Arthrobacter crystallopoietes: one gene and its partner. The protein of the gene in region 1 interacts with the protein of each later gene in a pairwise test. Links are inferred from orthologs where the notes say so. Each region holds a gene or a part of one and is shown on either strand. Other genes may lie near its edges.

What was found.
Region 2: the proteins of ctaD (region 1) and AC20117_RS20145 interact in binary tests that used the Escherichia coli proteins (3 or more experiments, as listed by UniProt). The link is inferred for Arthrobacter crystallopoietes from one-to-one orthologs.

The regions. Positions count from the first base shown.
Region 1 is NZ_CP018863.1:4,086,494-4,089,755, reverse strand. Bases 55-2,995 are described here. They hold ctaD (aa3-type cytochrome oxidase subunit I), read left to right. Parts: upstream 55-631; coding sequence 632-2,359; downstream 2,360-2,995. Other genes in these bases: AC20117_RS18815 (GntR family transcriptional regulator), read left to right, coding at 2,974-2,995; AC20117_RS18820 (cytochrome c oxidase subunit 4), read left to right, coding at 2,363-2,764; ctaC (aa3-type cytochrome oxidase subunit II), read left to right, coding at 55-613. In the rest of the region: more of ctaC, read left to right, coding at 1-54; more of AC20117_RS18815, read left to right, coding at 2,996-3,262. UniProt on the Escherichia coli protein: Cytochrome bo(3) ubiquinol oxidase is the terminal enzyme in the aerobic respiratory chain of E.coli that predominates when cells are grown at high aeration.
Region 2 is NZ_CP018863.1:4,378,607-4,381,808, reverse strand. What follows is about bases 30-2,910. They hold AC20117_RS20145 (aminotransferase class I/II-fold pyridoxal phosphate-dependent enzyme), read right to left. Parts: upstream 2,151-2,910; coding sequence 909-2,150; downstream 30-908. Other genes in these bases: AC20117_RS20135 (YceD family protein), read left to right, coding at 2,824-2,910; coaD (pantetheine-phosphate adenylyltransferase), read left to right, coding at 2,226-2,708; AC20117_RS20150 (spermidine synthase), read right to left, coding at 136-906; rsmD (16S rRNA (guanine(966)-N(2))-methyltransferase RsmD), read left to right, coding at 30-153. Also shown: more of rsmD, read left to right, coding at 1-29; more of AC20117_RS20135, read left to right, coding at 2,911-3,202. UniProt on the Escherichia coli protein: Shows aminotransferase activity with methionine and histidine as substrates, and to a lesser extent also with phenylalanine.

The DNA of each region.
Region 1 (3,262 bases):
CATCGTGGCGTACCGCCGCCGGAAGAACGAGACGGGCTATCCGCGCCAGATCAGCTACAACCTGCCGTTGGAAATCTTCTATACGGCTGTACCGTTGGTCATGGTTATGGTGCTGTTCTACTTCACCGAAAAGGACATGAGCGCCATCACGGCCCGGGACGACAACCCGGACCAGATCATTGATATCCGCGGTAAGCAGTGGTCCTGGGACTTTAACTACGTCACGGAAGACAAGTACCTCGCAGGCGTTCAGGCACACCTGACTGGCGAAACGGGTATCCCGGAGACTCTGCCCACTCTTTACCTGCCGGTGAACCAGAGCGTAGAGCTGCAGCTCAACTCCCGCGACGTCATCCACTCCTTCTGGGTACCTGCGTTCCTGCAGAAGGTGGACATGATCCCGGGCAAGACCAACTACATAACGTTGACTCCTCAGCGTGAAGGCGTCTTTGATGGAAAGTGCGCCGAGCTTTGCGGCGAATACCATTCGGAAATGCTGTTCCGTGTGGAGGTCGTCTCCGAGGCCGAATTCGAGCAGCGCATGAGCGAGCTTGAAGACGGTCAGATCGGTGAGGAATATGACCGTAACCCGTACGCCGAATCGGCTGAGTAAGGAAGGCAGGGAAAACTAGTGTCTACTTACGAGTACACCGCCGATGAAACCGGCACGACAGTAGCGCCGCGCGTCGTTCCCCGCTCCAAGGGACGCATCGTCGTCAACTGGATCACTTCGACGGACCACAAGACCATCGGGTACATGTACCTGATTGCGTCGTTCATTTTCTTCTGCCTCGGCGGCGTGATGGCGCTGGTCATCCGTGCGGAGCTGTTTGAACCCGGTATGCAGATCCTGCAAACCAAGGAGCAGTACAACCAGCTGTTCACCATGCACGGCACGGTCATGCTGCTGATGTTCGCAACGCCGCTGTTCGCCGGCTTTGCCAACGTGATCATGCCGCTTCAGATTGGTGCACCGGATGTTGCCTTCCCGCGGTTGAATGCCCTGGCCTTCTGGTTCTTCCTTTTCGGCAGCACCATCGCAGTTGCTGGTTTCATTACCCCGCAGGGTGCGGCGTCCTTCGGCTGGTTTGCCTACGCGCCGCTGTCCAGCACAACGTTCTCGCCCGGTGTGGGCGGAGACCTCTGGGTCTTCGGCTTGGCTTTGTCCGGTTTCGGCACCATTCTCGGCTCGGTCAACTTCATTACCACCATCGTCTGCATGCGTGCCCCGGGCATGACCATGTGGCGTATGCCGATCTTCACCTGGAACACGCTTGTCACCGCGATCCTCGTGATGATGGCGTTCCCCCCGCTGGCTGCCGCGTTGTTTGCGTTGGGAGCGGACCGACGATTTGGGGCCCACATCTTCAACCCGGAGAACGGCGGCGCCATTCTGTGGCAGCACCTTTTCTGGTTCTTCGGACACCCAGAGGTCTACATCATCGCCCTGCCGTTCTTCGGCATCGTCTCCGAGATCTTCCCGGTGTTCAGCCGCAAACCAATCTTCGGTTACAAGGGCTTGGTGTACGCGACAATTGCCATTGCTGCCTTGTCTGTTACCGTCTGGGCGCACCACATGTACGTTACCGGCTCGGTCATGCTGCCGTTCTTCGCCTTCATGACCATGCTGATCGCAGTGCCTACCGGCGTGAAATTCTTCAACTGGATCGGCACCATGTGGCGTGGATCGATCACGTTCGAGACACCAATGCTTTGGAGCATTGGCTTCCTGGTCACCTTCCTCTTCGGCGGCCTGACCGGTATCATTCTGGCGTCACCGCCGCTGGACTTCCATGTGTCGGACACTTACTTCGTAGTCGCGCACTTCCACTATGTAGTCTTCGGAACCGTGGTCTTCGCGATGTTCGCCGGTTTCTACTTCTGGTGGCCGAAGTGGACAGGCAAGATGCTCAACGAACGCCTCGGCAAGATCCACTTCTGGCTCCTGTTCCTTGGCTTCCACGGCACCTTCCTGATCCAGCACTGGCTCGGAGTCATCGGAATGCCTCGTCGGTATGCGGACTACCTTCCTGAAGACAACTTCACCGCGATGAACCAGTTCTCCACTATCTCCTCGTTCGTGCTCGGCGCGTCCCTGATTCCGTTCTTCTGGAACGTGTACATCACTTGGCGGAATGGCAAGAAGGTCGAGGTCGACGATCCTTGGGGTTTCGGTGCGTCATTGGAATGGGCGACTTCCTGCCCGCCGCCGCGCCACAACTTCACCTCCTTGCCTCGGATCCGTTCCGAGCGGCCTGCCCTGGACCTGCACCATCCGGAGCTCGCTCCCAAACACACGCCGAAGCAGCCCGCTCCGGCCGCCCAGGTCTTCGGACCGGCCGACCGAGAGGATGCATAGCGCATGAAGGTTGAATCCTGGCTCTTTATCGGACTCGCTCCGTTCTTTGCGATCGTCGCCGTAGTCTACGGTTTCATGGTCGATTGGCAGGAACACGTCGGCTATCTGGCCCTGCTTCTGACGGCTGGTCTTTCAGTGATGATCGGCGGGTACCTGTGGTTCACCGGCCGTCGTGTTGGTGCCCGTCCCGAGGACCGGGTGGATGCAGAAATCCACGAAGGTTCCGGCGAGCAGGGGCACTTCAGCCCCTGGAGCTGGTGGCCGCTGGTGTTGAGCCTCGCGGCTGCAACCGGCTTCCTCGGTCTGGCCGTGGGCTTCTGGATCACCTACATCGGTGTCGGCCTGTTGGTCGTCGCACTGATCGGTTGGGTTTATGAATACAGCCGCGGAGATCACGCACACTAAGTGAATACTGCCCAAAGGGCCCGGAGCATGATGCTCCGGGCCCTTTGGGCTTAACGGCGCCGTACACAGACTGGACTGCCCTCCCATCCCACTCGGCGCGAATGAATCGCCACGGGGGTTCCGGGCGTGTGGCCGCAACAACATCGAGCCCAGTGGTCTAGACCGGACTAGAATAGTGTCGTTGCATCAGTTCGGAGCAGGGGAGTGTTTTGGTATCAAAAGCAGCAGCGGCGATTCCCGGAGAGATCGACGATGCGTCCAGAACCTCCAAGCACGCTCAATTGCGTGAGATACTCCGGCGTCATGCGAAGGAGAATTGCGAGCCAGGGGGACCGTTTCCCTCTGAAAGGGAACTCACTGAACGTTTCGGTGTGGCACGTATGACGGTGCGACAAGCCATTGACTCGCTGGTCGCCGAGCAGGTGCTGGAACGCATCGTGGGACTTGGGACATTCGTAAGCCAACCCAAACTGGATCTGCAGGTGAAGCTGACTTCCT
Region 2 (3,202 bases), 290 kb from region 1 along the record:
CCGTTCCTGGCCGAGGGGTCGGTGGTCGTCGTCGAACGCTCCTCACGTTCGCCGGAACCATGTTGGCCGGCCGGGCTGGAGTGTTTTTCCGGCCGCAAATACGGTGAGACGCAGTTGTGGTTCGCGGAACCGGTCCTAAGCCAGCACGAATGACTCCAGCTCGGCGCCTGTGAGCACCCGCGCAGGATGTGGACCGGCGGCCAGCAGGGACTGCGTCCAGTCCTCCGGCCACGGATCCAGTCTCGCAGCGAGCACCAGGTTGCCGGCATAGCGGCTCGTGAACATGCCCGCTTCGCCCAGCACTGCCACCGCCGGCGTACAGTCCGATAGCTCCTTGATCTGACGCTTGGCAAAGGTCAGCGGAGGGTCGTCACCCACGTTGACCAGCAGCACTCCGCCGGGCGCCAGCAGTTTGAGCAGCTCGCTGTAGAAACCGCCCGTGGCCAAATGCTCCGGGGCATCTTCGCCGGCGAAGACATCGAGAACAACGACGTCGAACTCGCCGTCGATATCGCCGAAGGTCAGTTCCTGGCGGGCATCCCCGATATAAACTGTCAGATCGGTTCCCTCGGGCAGCGGCAGTTGGTCGATGACGTAGTCCAGCAGCTCCCGTTCCAATTCCACGGCATGCTGCTCGGAGCCCGGCCTGGTGGCCTGGAGGTAGCGCGCCAGCGTGAGTGCGCCGGCGCCCAGATGCAAGGAGCGCAGAGGCTGCCCTGGTTCGCCGGCAAGATCCACAACGTTGGCAATCCGGCGCAGATACTCGTAGAAGACATGCTCCGGGTGCTTCAGATCGACATGTGACTGTTCGGCTCCGCCGATACTCAGGATGTACGCTCCCGGCACCCTGGTGTCCGGGTCGATGGAGGCATGCAGGCCGCTGCCGCGAAGGAACCGGTTCGGCACCGTTAGAGCCTGTCCTTCAAGGTGGCGATCCGCGACGCCGCTTCCTCCAGCACATCCACACGTTTGCAGAAGGCGAAGCGCAGCAGCGACTTGGTCCGTTCCGCACCTTCCGGGTGGCAGAACACCGGAACCGGTATGGCTGCCACACCGACCAGCTCGGGGAGCCGGCGGGCCAATGCTGTTGCATCGGTAACGCCCAGCGGCGCCGCGTCCACATTGATGAAGTAGGTACCCTGCGGCGTGAAGACGTCCATGCCCGCCGCCCGCAAGCCTTCGCTCAGGATGTCCCGCTTGCGCTGCAGCGTGTTCGCTAAGTCTTCGTAGAACGATCCGTCCAGCGCGAGGCCGGCCGCCACGGCCGCCTGGAAGGGGGTGCCGGAGGAATAACTGAGAAATTGCTTGACGGTCCGCGCCGCCGCCACCAGCTCGGCCGGTCCACTCATCCAGCCGATTTTCCATCCGGTGAGCGAGAACGTTTTGCCAGCGGAGGAAATGGTCAGGGTGCGCTCCGATGCGCCGGGCAGCGTGGCCACGGGTATGTGGGCTACCCCGAAGGTGAGGTGTTCGTAGACCTCATCCGTGATGATGATGGCATCGTGTCGGTTGGCCAGCTCCACGATGCGCGTGAGCGCCTCCCGGGTGAAGACACTGCCCATCGGATTGTGCGGGTTGTTGACCAGGATGACGCGGGTCCGGTCGGAAAAAGCAGCCTCAAGCGCGGCCAGGTCCGGCTGGAACTCGGGCGCCAGCAACGGTGCGGTGACGTGGGTAGCGCCGCTGAGCGCGATCACAGCGCCGTACGAGTCGTAGAACGGTTCGAAGGTCAGAACCTCGTCGCCGGGGCCGGTCAAGGCCAGCAGGGCGGCGGCCAAGGCTTCCGTAGCCCCGGTGGTCACGATGATTTCCGTCTCCGGGTCCGGCGTCAGTCCATAGAAACGCCGTTGATGGTCGGAGATCGCTTCGCGCAGCGCGGGGATTCCCTTGCCCGGTGCATACTGGTTTGCGCCCGCCGAGATTGCGTCACGGGCAGCCTCCCGCATCAGGTCGGGACCGTCCTCGTCCGGGAACCCCTGGCCAAGGTTGATCGCGCCGGTTCGAACGGCCAGCGTGGTGATCTCCTCGAAGATGGTCACACCCAAATGACCGTCCGCACCGAGGAGGTTGGCGCCTTCGGCCGTGCGTAGCCACGGTGCACGGCTCCCGGAGGGGGATCCTTGGGCCAGGTTTTCGTCCGTTCTGCTCATGTCTCCCAGTAATATCACTACAACCGCGGGCTCACGTGGTGTGACTTGTGCAGTGAATGGATTAGATTCATAGATATGCGCCGAGCCGTCTGCCCTGGATCCTATGACCCCCTGCACAACGGGCACGTGGAAATCATTGCCCGTGCCGCCAGCATGTACGACGAAGTGATCGTCGCCGTCTCCACCAACTATGCGAAGAAATACAGGTTCTCCTTGGACGTGCGCCTGGACATGGCCCGCCAGACCCTGTCGTACCTGCGCGGGATCACCGTGGAGCCGATGGGCGACGGCCTGCTGGCGGAATTTTGCCGCAGCCATGGTGCAGGTGTCATCATCAAAGGGTTGCGTTCCACGCAGGATTACCAGTACGAACTGCCCATGGCCCGGATGAACCGTCATCTTACTGGCGTTGAAACGGTGTTCCTGCCGGCGGAGAACAATTACACTCACCTCTCATCCACTTTGATCAAGGAAGTGGCGGCGCTCGGCGGTGACATCGCGGACTTCGTACCGAAGGCCGTGCTGCAACGTTTCCAGCAGGGCGAACAAGGACAATAGTCCGGCGGAGCGTCCATTTGAGAGTATGGGCATCTTCGCGCTAAGATAATACGTCGGTCTATGTTCTATAGGAGTTCTCATCGTTGTGATCATGAATCATGATCAAAATTCGCCCCTGGCCATTTCGGTCAAGGATCTCGGGCGCAGCCCGGGTACTATGCGGACCCTGAACGAGCATGTACCTGCACCGGATCAGTTCGGTGCAGCACTCATTGGCGTGCAGGAAGGCTCTGATATGGAGCTGGATCTGCGGCTTGAGTCCGTACACGAAGGTATTCTGGTTTCCGGCACTGCCACCGTTGATGTAACGGGGGAGTGCGGGCGCTGCCTGGATGCAATCGAGTATGATCTCTCCGTCAGGGTGCAGGAACTCTTCTACTACGAGGGCTTCGATCCGCAGGATCAGGGCCCGGATGATGAAGAGGCTGAAGAGCAGCGGCGGGTAGAGCGCGATTCAATCGATCTCGAACCGGTGTTGCGGGACGCAGTGGTAA